DNA from 2 places in the Pseudomonas sp. CLCA07 genome. Region 1 is predicted to be linked to the other one. Evidence: predicted binding sites of a transcription regulator. Region 1 holds the regulator's gene; the other holds the start of a gene.

Evidence for each region. Region 1 encodes sigma-54, which starts transcription at its own class of promoters, with help from an activator protein. Its sites were predicted from a motif close to ANTGGCATNNANNTTGCTNT; they were not measured.
Region 2: ACWGZX_RS04745 (CmpA/NrtA family ABC transporter substrate-binding protein) is a predicted target of sigma-54. The motif match lies at 2,915-2,934, and genes of this name have one in related genera.

The regions. Positions count from the first base shown of each region.
Region 1 covers NZ_CM132131.1:4,101,175-4,106,807, forward strand. Annotated here, with positions in the region: gene pmbA (metalloprotease PmbA) at 1-1,124, shown strand, start outside; gene ACWGZX_RS18765 (HPr family phosphocarrier protein) at 1,273-1,545, opposite strand; gene rapZ (RNase adapter RapZ) at 1,561-2,418, opposite strand; gene ptsN (PTS IIA-like nitrogen regulatory protein PtsN) at 2,421-2,885, opposite strand; gene hpf (ribosome hibernation-promoting factor, HPF/YfiA family) at 2,898-3,206, opposite strand; gene ACWGZX_RS18785 (RNA polymerase factor sigma-54) at 3,281-4,774, opposite strand; gene lptB (LPS export ABC transporter ATP-binding protein) at 4,959-5,633, opposite strand, start outside.
Region 2 covers NZ_CM132131.1:1,038,593-1,044,225, reverse strand. Annotated here, with positions in the region: gene ACWGZX_RS04755 (nitrate/nitrite transporter) at 1-620, opposite strand, end outside; gene ACWGZX_RS04750 (ANTAR domain-containing response regulator) at 993-1,568, opposite strand; gene ACWGZX_RS04745 (CmpA/NrtA family ABC transporter substrate-binding protein) at 1,584-2,795, opposite strand; gene ACWGZX_RS04740 (quinone-dependent dihydroorotate dehydrogenase) at 3,022-4,041, shown strand; gene rmf (ribosome modulation factor) at 4,258-4,476, opposite strand; gene rlmKL (bifunctional 23S rRNA (guanine(2069)-N(7))-methyltransferase RlmK/23S rRNA (guanine(2445)-N(2))-methyltransferase RlmL) at 5,006-5,633, shown strand, end outside.

The DNA of each region.
Region 1 (5,633 bases):
GTTCGGCCAGTACCTCGGCGAGCGGTCCTGAGGCGATTCGCGAGACCGTCGCTGCGGCGCTGGCCATCGCCAAACACACTTCCGAAGACGAAGCCTCGGGCCTGGCTGATGCCGCGCTGATGGCTCGCGATCTGCAGGATTTCGACCTGTTCCACCAATGGGATATCACGCCGGAGCAAGCCATCGAACAAGCGTTGGCTTGCGAAGCCGCCGCGTTTGCCACCGACAGCCGGATCAAGAACGCTGACGGCACCACGCTCAGCACCCATCAGGGTTGCCGCGTGTACGGCAACAGCCACGGATTTATCGGCGGCTACGCGTCGACGCGCCACAGCTTGAGCTGCGTGATGATCGCCGAGGCCGATGGTCAGATGCAGCGCGATTACTGGTACGACGTAAACCGTCAGGGCAATTTGCTGGCCGACCCGGTGAGCATTGGTCAGCGTGCCGCGCAACGGGCGGCGAGCCGTCTGGGTGCGCGTCCGGTGCCGACCTGCGAAGTGCCGGTGCTGTTTTCCGCTGAGTTGGCCGGTGGTTTGTTTGGCAGCTTCCTCTCGGCCATTTCCGGCGGCAGTCTGTATCGAAAATCATCGTTTCTGGAAGGCACGCTGGGTCAGAAGCTGTTCCCGGAATGGTTGACCATCGACGAGCGTCCGCACTTGATGCGCGCCTTGGGCAGTTCCGCATTCGATGGCGATGGCTTGGCGACTTACGCCAAACCGTTCGTCGAAAAGGGTGAGTTGGTCTCCTACATCCTCGGCACGTACTCCGGGCGCAAGCTCGGCATGCCAAGCACCGCCAACGCCGGCGGCGTGCACAACCTGTTCGTCACCCATGGGGACGAAGATCAGGCCGCGTTGTTGCGCCGTATGGGTCGTGGCTTGTTGGTCACGGAACTGATGGGCCAGGGCCTGAACATGGTTACCGGCGATTACTCCCGAGGTGCGGCGGGTTTCTGGGTCGAGAACGGTGAGATCCAGTTCGCGGTGCAGGAAGTCACCATCGCCGGCAACATGCGTGACATGTTCAAACAGATCGTTGCGGTCGGTAATGACCTGGAGTTGCGCAGCAACATTCGCACGGGGTCGGTGCTGATCGAGCGGATGACAGTGGCGGGTAGCTAACCCTTACCGCTTCAAAAAAAGGCGCGCCACCCAATTGGGTGGCGCGCCTTTTTTATGCGCCTTGCACCGTCCCCTGTGGGGGCGAGTCCATACATAGCAGCTGGCGAAGCCTGACGCAGCCTGCGGCAGCTGCTACAGAGGGCAGTTTTTACTCGCCTTCGTCGAAGAAGTTGTTGATCAACGCCACCAGCGCATCCAGCGCTTCCTGTTCTTGCTCGCCTTCGGTACTCAGGTGGATTGTGGTGCCCTTGCCGGCCGCGAGCATCATCATGGCCATGATGCTTTTACCGTCGACCATCGATTCTGGCGTCCGCCCGGCTCTGATCTGGCATGGATACTGACCCGCCACTCCAACGAATTTTGCAGAAGCGCGAGCATGCAGGCCCAATTTGTTGATGATTTCGATTTCCAGAGCAGGCATCGCGATGTGAATCCTTTAGCTGAGGTCGCGGTGGCGGACCTGGACGTTCTTCAGGGATTGTTGCAGAACCTGGCCCAGACGTTCGGTCAGGTAGACGGAGCGATGATGTCCTCCGGTGCAGCCAATGGCGATGGTGACATAAGCGCGGTTGCTCGCTGCAAAGCGCGGCAGCCACTTGAGCAAATACGATGATATGTCCTGGAACATCTCTTCGACGTCCGGTTGGGCTGCCAGGTACTCGGCCACCGGTTGATCAAGCCCGGACTGAGCGCGCAATTCCGGTTTCCAATAAGGGTTGGGCAAGCAGCGCACGTCGAACACCAGGTCTGCGTCGACCGGCATGCCACGTTTGAATCCAAATGATTCGACCAGGAACGCAGTACCGGCCTCCGGCTGGTTCAACAGGCGCAGCTTGATGGTATCGCGCAGCTGATACAGGTTCAGGTGGGTGGTATTGATTTTGAGATCTGCCAGATCGGCGATCGGCCCCAGCAGATTACTTTCGTCCTCGATTGCCTCGGCCAACGAACGGTTGGCGTTGCTCAGCGGGTGACGACGGCGGGTTTCGGAAAAGCGCTTGAGCAGGGTTTCTACGTCGGCGTCCAGGTACAGCACATCGCACTTGATATGCCGGCTCCGGACTTCATCCAGTAGTTCGGGAAACCGCGAAAGGTGGCTCGGCAAGTTACGCGCATCAATGGACACGGCGACCAGCGGTTGTGCCAGTTCGGTATGAATCAGTGCGCGTTCCGCCAACTCCGGCAGCAGGCCGGCGGGCAGGTTGTCGATGCAGTAGTAGCCATTGTCCTCGAGAACATCGAGGACGGTGCTTTTACCTGAGCCGGAGCGGCCGCTGACGATGATCAAGCGCATGATTACTGACCGTTTTGCTCGTCCAGGACAACCTGATACAAGGCTTCGTTGCTCGGGGCGCTGCGAAGACGATCACGGACTTCCTTGCGATCGAGCATGCTGGCGATCTGGCGGAGCAGTTCCAGGTGCGCATCGGTAGCCGCTTGCGGGACCAGCAGTACAAACAGCAGGTCAACCGGGGCGCCGTCGATGGCGTCGAAATCAATGGGAGCGTCAAGGTGCATCAAGGCGCTGATGGGTGACTCGCAGCCCTTCAGGCGACAGTGGGGGATGGCGATGCCGTTGCCAAAACCGGTCGAGCCGAGTTTTTCACGGGCAATCAATGCCTCGAAGACATCTTGCATCTCCAGATCCGGCACTTCCCGGGCGATCAGGTTGGCAATTTGCTCGAGGGCTTTCTTTTTACTGCCGCCCGGCACGTTCACGAGGGAACGGCCGGGGGTCAGGATGTTTTCAAGTCGGATCATGGGTTGGGAGTGTTAACGACCGGTCGCACCCTGGAGGAGGCTCTGGGTCTTTTCCTTATGCTTTTTGAGTTGTTTATCCAGCTTGTCGGTCAGTGCGTCGATCGCCGCGTACATATCGGTATGTTCCGCGTTTGCGACCACTTCATTGCCGGGAATATGCAGGGTGGCTTCGATTTTCTGCTTCAGCTTCTCGACCGTCATCGTGACCTGCACGTTGGTGATCTTGTCGAAATGCCGCTCTAATCGTTCGAGTTTTTCGCCGATGTAGGTGCGAAGAGGTTCGGTCACTTCCAGTTGGTGTCCACTGATGTTGACTTGCATACAGCTTCTCCTTCGTTGCCAGTGCATAAAGCGGTAGATCAAATGATCTACCACTGGAACGCTGTGGCGTGGCTCTACATCAACCGCTTGCGTTCGCTCGAAGGCGCGATCCCGAGGGACTCGCGGTACTTGGCGACGGTGCGGCGAGCCACCTGAATGCCTTGTGCCTCCAGTAAACCAGCGATCTTGCTGTCACTCAACGGCTTTTTCTGATTTTCCGCGGCAACCAGCTTTTTGATGATCGCGCGGATCGCTGTGGACGAGCATTCACCGCCTTCGGAGGTGCTGACGTGGCTGGAGAAAAAGTATTTCAGCTCATAAATACCCCGTGGGGTATGCATGAATTTTTGCGTGGTCACCCGTGAAATCGTCGACTCGTGCATGCCCACGGCTTCGGCAATGTCATGCAGGACCAGTGGTTTCATGGCTTCGTCGCCGTATTCCAGGAAGCCGCGCTGATGCTCGACGATCTGGGTGGCGACTTTCATCAGTGTTTCGTTACGGCTTTGCAGGCTCTTGATGAACCAGCGGGCCTCTTGCAACTGATTGCGCATGAAGGTGTTGTCGGCGCTGGTGTCGGCGCGACGGACAAATCCGGCGTATTGGGCGTTGACCCGCAGTCGTGGCACTGATTCCTGATTCAGTTCCACCAGCCAGCGTTCGTTGTCCTTGCGCACGATAACGTCGGGAACGACGTATTCGGCTTCGCTGGATTCGATCTGCGAGCCGGGGCGCGGGTTGAGGCTCTGGACCAGTTCGATGACCTGGCGCAGTTCGTCTTCCTTGAGCTTCATCCGGCGCATCAGCTGGGAGTAGTCGCGGCTGCCGAGCAGATCGATGTAGTCGCTGACCAGGCGCTTGGCTTCGGCGAGCCAAGGCGTATTGGCTGGCAATTGGCGCAATTGCAGCAGCAGGCATTCGCCCAGGTTACGAGCGCCGATACCGGCCGGCTCGAATTGCTGGATGCGGTGCAGGACGGCTTCGATTTCGTCCAGTTCGATGTCCAGTTCCGGATCGAAGGCTTCGAGGATTTCCTCGAGAGTTTCATCCAGATAGCCCTGATTGTTGATGCAGTCGATCAGAGTCACGGCGATCAGGCGATCGGTGTCGGACATCGGTGCCAGGTTCAGTTGCCACAACAGGTGGCTTTGCAGGCTCTCGCCGGCCGATGTGCGAGTAGTGAAATCCCATTCGTCGTCATCGTTGCTCGGCAGGCTGCTGGCGCTGGTCTGGTAAACGTCTTCCCATGCGGTATCGACCGGCAGTTCATTGGGAATGCGCTCGTTCCAGTCGCCTTCCTCGAGGTTGTCCACCGTGGGGGCGGTTTCCTGGTAGGAGGGTTCCTGAATGTCGGCGTTGGGTTGCTGCTCGGCTTTGTCGGCCAAGGGGTCGACGTTGTCGAAGTCGTCGCCCTCTTCCTGGCGTTCGAGCATCGGATTGGACTCCAGGGCCTCCTGGATTTCCTGTTGCAGGTCCAGGGTCGACAATTGGAGCAGGCGGATGGCCTGTTGCAGCTGCGGTGTCATCGTCAGCTGCTGGCCCATTCTCAAGACTAGCGATGGTTTCATGGCAGGGGCTTAACACCTTATTTCGCCGGCGCACATGCGCCATCCACTACAGGGCGCCGGAGCGCCAAACATAAGCAAATTATATGCCTGAAACTGAAGTGTTTGCCTAGAGCGCTGTAACAATAAAAACCTGTTGATTTTTACTGTGATAAGCGCTCAGTCGACTAGCCAGACACCTCAACGCTTACAGGCGGAACTCATGGCCCAGATAGACTTCTTTAACCAGGTCGTTGGCCAGGATAGTGGCGGCATCGCCTTCGGCGATCAGCTGGCCATCGTTGACGATGTAGGCGGTTTCGCAGATATCCAGGGTTTCACGGACGTTGTGGTCAGTGATCAGCACGCCAATGCCCTTGGCCTTGAGATGGTAGATGATCTGTTTGATGTCGCCGACCGAAATCGGGTCCACGCCGGCGAAGGGTTCGTCGAGCAGGATGAATTTCGGGTTGGTAGCCAATGCTCGGGCGATTTCCACGCGGCGGCGTTCACCGCCCGACAGGCTCATGCCGAGGTTGTCGCGGATGTGGCTGATGTGGAATTCCTGCAGCAGGCTTTCCAGCTCTTTGCGACGTCCGGCCTTGTCGAGTTCCTTGCGCGTCTCGAGGATCGCCATGATGTTGTCGGCGACCGAGAGTTTGCGGAAGATCGACGCTTCTTGCGGCAGATAGCCGATACCGGCCTTTGCACGACCGTGCATTGGCTGGTGGCTGACGTCCAGATCGTCGATCAGCACACGGCCCTGATCGGCCTGCACCAGGCCGACAATCATGTAGAAGCAGGTGGTCTTGCCGGCGCCGTTGGGACCCAGCAGGCCGACGATTTGACCGCTGTCAATCGACAGGCTGACGTCACGCACGAC
Region 2 (5,633 bases), 3.1 Mb from region 1:
CCCAGGGCTTTGAAGTAGTCGGCCATGGACTTGGCTTTCGGTCGCTCAGGTGCGTTTTTCGCCAGCCAGGCGAAGACGATCAGGGTCAGGATCAGCGGGATCAGGGCGAAGCCGAACACGTTGCTCCAGCCGAAAGCGGCCGCCAATACCGGGGCGATCAGCGCGGCGAGCACCGTGCCCGAGTTGCCAGCGCCGGCAATGCCCATGGCTTTGCCCTGATGTTGCGGCGGATACCATTGCGAGGCCAGCGGCAGGGCGACGGCGAAGGACGCACCGGCCATGCCAAGGAACAAGCCAAGGACCAGCGCTTGTTCGTAACTGTGAATCCCGAGTTTCCAGGCGCCGAACAGCGCGCAGATAACGATTACCTGGCCAATCAGCCCAGCAGTTTTTGGCGACAGACGATCCGCCAGCATGCCCATGATAAAGCGCAGTACGGCACCGGCCAGAATTGGCGTCGCCACTACCAGCCCGCGCTGTTGGGTGGTCAGGTGCAGGTCGGCGGCGATCTGTACGGCCAACGGGCCGAGCAGGTACCAGACCATGAAACTCAGGTCGAAGTAGAGGAAGGCCGCAAACAGTGTCGGCGTATGGCCAGATTTCCAGAAGCTTGAATTCATCGCGCACCTCAGCTGTGAAGAGTCTCGAGAAGGAGTCATGAGCTAACAGGTGGGGCGCCTAGGGGCCGCACCACCGGCCCCGGGCTGTGGGGCCAAAACGAAAAAACGCCGCCACCCGATTCGCCAGAGGCAAATGGGGTGAGCGACGTCTTTGTCGTAGGTGGGGCAACCGCCGTTGGTTACCTGTGGTGATTACTTAGCCAGATCTGTGCCAACAATCTGCTTTTGTGGCGAGGGGGCTTGTCGGAACGCCGCATCGCCCCGTCCGGCGGCGAAGCCGTCGCAAGACCTGTGTGCAGGGTATGCCTGAGGGAATGCATGGGGCGGCTTCGCCACCCAACGGGGGCAAGCCCCCTCGCCACAATGATCGAGTTATCCAAGCAACTCACTCATGGCTATGATCTGCTCTGCAACCTGGATCAGCTTCTGCTGCCGGCTCATGGCCTGGCGGCGCATCAGGGTGTAGGCCTCTTCCTCATTGCAGTTTTTCATCTTCATCAGCAACCCCTTGGCCAGCTCGATGCGCTTGCGTTCGGCCAGTTGTTGGTCGCGGGCATGAAGCTGAGCGCGTAACGCCTGGTCACTTTCAAACCGTGCCATGGCCACGTCGAGAATCGGCTGCAAGCGTTGTGCGTGAATACCTTCGACGATGTAGGCACTGACCCCGGACTGGATCGCCTGACGCATCACGCCGGGGTCATGTTCATCGGTAAACATGACGATCGGCCGTGGTTGGTCGCGGGTCACCAGCACTACTTGCTCCATCACATCGCGGCTCGGTGACTCGGTATCGATCAGAATCACGTCCGGACGCACCATTTCGACGCGTTCGGGCAGGTCGATGGTCAGACCCGACTCATCGATCACCTCAAACCCGGCTTCGGTCAGGGCGGCTTTGAGGCGGCCGACTTTCTTCGCGGTATCGTTGATCAGCAGGATACGCAGCATGTTTGCAGTCTCCTGTCAGCGGTGAGCGAATCGTTGCGAGCTGTCGCTCAGGGCGTGCAACTTGAAGCTGCGGGCATAGCCGGACGGATCGGAGCCGTCCCAGACTTTGCCGTCGATCAACTGGCTGCTGCGCATTTGCTGCCCACTGGCTGCGACACCGACGGCGGTGGCGGCCTCACGGTACAGATCCAGTTGCTGAACCTGACGGGCCACGTCGAGGTAATCCGGATCGTCACGCAACAATCCCCAGCGCCGGAACTGAGTCATGAACCACATACCGTCGGACAGGTACGGCACATTGACCTCGCCGCCGGCATGGAAACGCAGCGCGTGCGGGTCCTGCCAGCGATTGCCCAGCCCGTCAGCGTAATCGCCCAGCAGGCGCGGCTCGATGCAGTCGAGGGGCGCGTCGAGGTAGTCGGGCGCGCTCAATAGTTGTGCGGTGCTGCGGCGGTTTTCAGGGTTTTGCTCGATGAACCGGCTGGCTTCCAGAATCGCCATCACCAAGGCTCGCGCGGTGTTGGGGTATTGCTCGACAAACGCACGAGTGCAGCCGAGGACTTTTTCCGGGTGATCGGGCCAAATGGTCTGAGACGTCGCCAGGGTAAAGCCGAGATTCTGCTGCACCGCGCTGGCGGACCACGGCTCACCCACGCAAAAACCATCGATACGTCCGGCTTGCAGGTGCGCGACCATTTGCGGCGGCGGCACCACCACGCTGTCGACATCCTGCAACGGGTGGATGCCCTGACTCGCCAGCCAGTAATACAGCCACATGGCGTGGGTGCCGGTGGGAAATGTCTGGGCGAAGGTGAGTTTTGAGCGAGTTTGGTGCACGTGGCGGCCGAGTGCTTCAGGACTGGTCACGCCCAAGGCCTGCAAACCGTGGGAGAGATTGATGCTCTGGCCGTTCTGGTTCAGGCCCATCAGCACGGCCATGTCGGTCGAGACCACGCCGCCGATGCCCAGGTGAACCGCATAAATCAGGCCGTACAGGCTGTGGGCGGCGTCAAGTTCGCCGCTGACCAGTTTGTCCCGCAGGTTGGCCCAGGACGACTGGCGCTTGAGGTTCAGGGTCAGGCCGTAGGGCTGGGCAAACCCCTGAGTCGCGGCGACTACGACCGAGGCGCAGTCGCTCAAGGCCATGAAACCGAGATTGATATCGGTCTTTTCCGGGGCATCGCTGCCATTGACCCAGGCCAGAGGGTTGGCTGGAACTTCAATCATCAATAAGCACCTTTTTAAAAAAAACGCCGCCACGGGCTGCTTGCCAGAGCAAGGCCCAGTGACGACGCCTTTGTCTTGCGACCCATTGCGCCGTTGGCATGAGTGCTGATACCGGTGACGGTGCAAGGCATATGCCATCGCAAGCTGATTTCATCGCGCGCCTCGCCTGCAACCCGATGCCCGGCTATAATTGCCGCCACTTTTCAGCCCAGAGTCAAACCCGCCCATGTACACCCTGGCCCGTCAGATGTTGTTCAAACTTTCCCCGGAAACCTCCCACGATCTGTCCCTGGACCTGATCGGCGCGGGCGGGCGTTTGGGCCTCAACGGCTTGTTGTGCAAGGCCCCGGCGAAAATGCCGGTGTCGGTCATGGGCCTGGATTTCCCGAACCCGGTGGGTTTGGCGGCCGGTCTGGACAAGAACGGCGCGGCCATCGACGGATTCGCTCAATTGGGTTTTGGTTTTGTCGAAATCGGCACCATCACCCCGCGCCCGCAGCCGGGCAACCCGAAACCACGGATTTTCCGTCTGCCGGAAGCCGAGGCGATCATCAACCGCATGGGGTTCAATAACCTTGGCGTCGATCACCTGTTGGCCCGCGTGGCGGCGGCCAAGTACAAAGGCGTGCTGGGCATCAACATCGGCAAGAACTTCGACACTCCGGTTGAGCGCGCGGTCGACGATTACCTGATCTGCCTGGACAAGGTTTATGCCCACGCCAGCTACGTGACGGTCAACGTCAGTTCGCCCAACACCCCGGGCCTGCGCAGCCTGCAATTCGGTGATTCGCTCAAGCAGTTGCTCGCTGACCTGGCCACGCGCCGCGCAGAACTGGCGTTGCGCCACGGCAAACATGTCCCGCTGGCGATCAAGATCGCGCCGGACATGACCGACGAAGAAACCGCACAAGTCGCACAAGCGCTGATTGAAACCGGGATGGACGCGGTGATCGCCACCAACACCACCCTGAGCCGCGTTGGCGTCGAAGGCATGGAATACGGTGACGAGGCGGGTGGCCTGTCCGGCGCACCGGTTCGCGACAAGAGCACTAACACCGTAAGAGTGCTGGCGGCGGAACTGGCGGGTCGCTTGCCGATCATCGCCGTGGGCGGCATCACCGAAGGCAAACACGCGGCCGAGAAAATCGCGGCGGGTGCGAGCCTGGTGCAGATCTACTCCGGCTTTATCTACAAAGGCCCGGCGTTGATTCGTGAGTCGGTAGACGCCATCGCAGCACTGCGCTAAACCCCTGTAGGAGCCCGGCTTGCCGGCGATGGCGTCCTTGAGATCGCTGTCGCCGGCAAGCCGGGCTCCAACAAAGGATTGTGTTTAGCCAGAGAGCAGGCATAAAAAAGGGCTCCTCGAAGGAGCCCCTGGGCCGAAGCCCGCCGTCCGGATGGGACGTGCGTGGTTAATTCAGTCAGTCATCAGATTTTCGTGTCGGAGTGTTAGGCCCTGTAATTAATTGCCGACGGCGTGAAGTTCGTTGAGTCTGTGGATTCCCGCAGTGCCGGTCATACCGTCCCAGTTGTCGCCGCGTCCCTCGCGCCAGCCGTTAATCCAGGCTTGGCGTACTGACGGTAGAGTAAATGGGCAAAGCTCACGGGATTTGCCACCAACGCCATATTGATATCCGCGCAAAAATGCTCTTTCCAACGGATCACGCTTAAGTCTTCTCATAGGGTGTTGCCCTCACTTGTTGACTGTATTCATCGCGTAGACCTCAATCGAGGTCTGGCAGAAAAAAACTCTGCCGTTGGGGCCCGCTGCCGGCGTCGCGAGCCAAGGTGTTGACGTCGTTGCGGCGTCAACCTGTATTGAGTTCTAACCAATGCGTCACATCGAGGGAATGATCGTTTTGTCATAAGGACGTAACGATAAAGATGCTATGGCGATAAGTAACACGATGTTTGCCCCGTGTTTGTTGGTAAAGCCCTGTATGATCGGCCCCCCGCAGGATGATGGGGTTAATCCTTAGTGAGAATGACTTCTGTTGCGTGGGAGCATTATTCGACGAAGGGTCGACTTGTGACATTTTGTTGCATCAACTTTTTTATCTGCCTGTGCATCTAAGCTCTTCTAACCTGAGCAGCACTGGTGGGACGGCACACCTTCGTGCCACGCGGGCGCTCTTTTAGAAAAGCGCCTGATTGAAATCCGGGCCGGCAATGCGTTGCCGGTTCACTTAGCTAAAGGCTTTGAAAATCCAATGTCCGATCAATTCGAAATCTTCCTCACTTGCCCCAAAGGCCTTGAAGGCCTGCTGATCGAGGAAGCCGTCGGGCTTGGCCTTGAAGAAGCGCGTGAGCACACCTCTGCCGTGCGCGGCATGGCGACCATGGAAACCGCTTATCGCCTGTGCCTGTGGTCGCGTCTGGCGAACCGGGTGTTGCTGGTGCTCAAGCGTTTCCCGATGAAGGATGCCGAAGACCTGTACCACGGCGTACTGGACATCGAGTGGCAAGACCACATGCTCAACGCCGGTACCCTGGCCGTCGAGTTCAGCGGCCATGGCTCGGGTATCGACAACACCCACTTCGGCGCTTTGAAAGTCAAAGACGCCATCGTCGACAAACTGCGCACCCCGCAAGGCGACCGTCCGTCGATCGATAAACTCAACCCGGACCTGCGCATTCACCTGCGCCTGGACCGTGGCGAAGCGATTCTTTCCCTCGACCTGTCGGGTCACAGTCTGCACCAGCGTGGTTATCGCTTGCAGCAAGGCGCGGCACCGCTGAAGGAAAACCTCGCGGCCGCGATCCTGATCCGTTCCGGTTGGCCACGCATTGCGGCCGAAGGCGGCGCGCTGGCTGACCCGATGTGCGGTGTCGGTACGT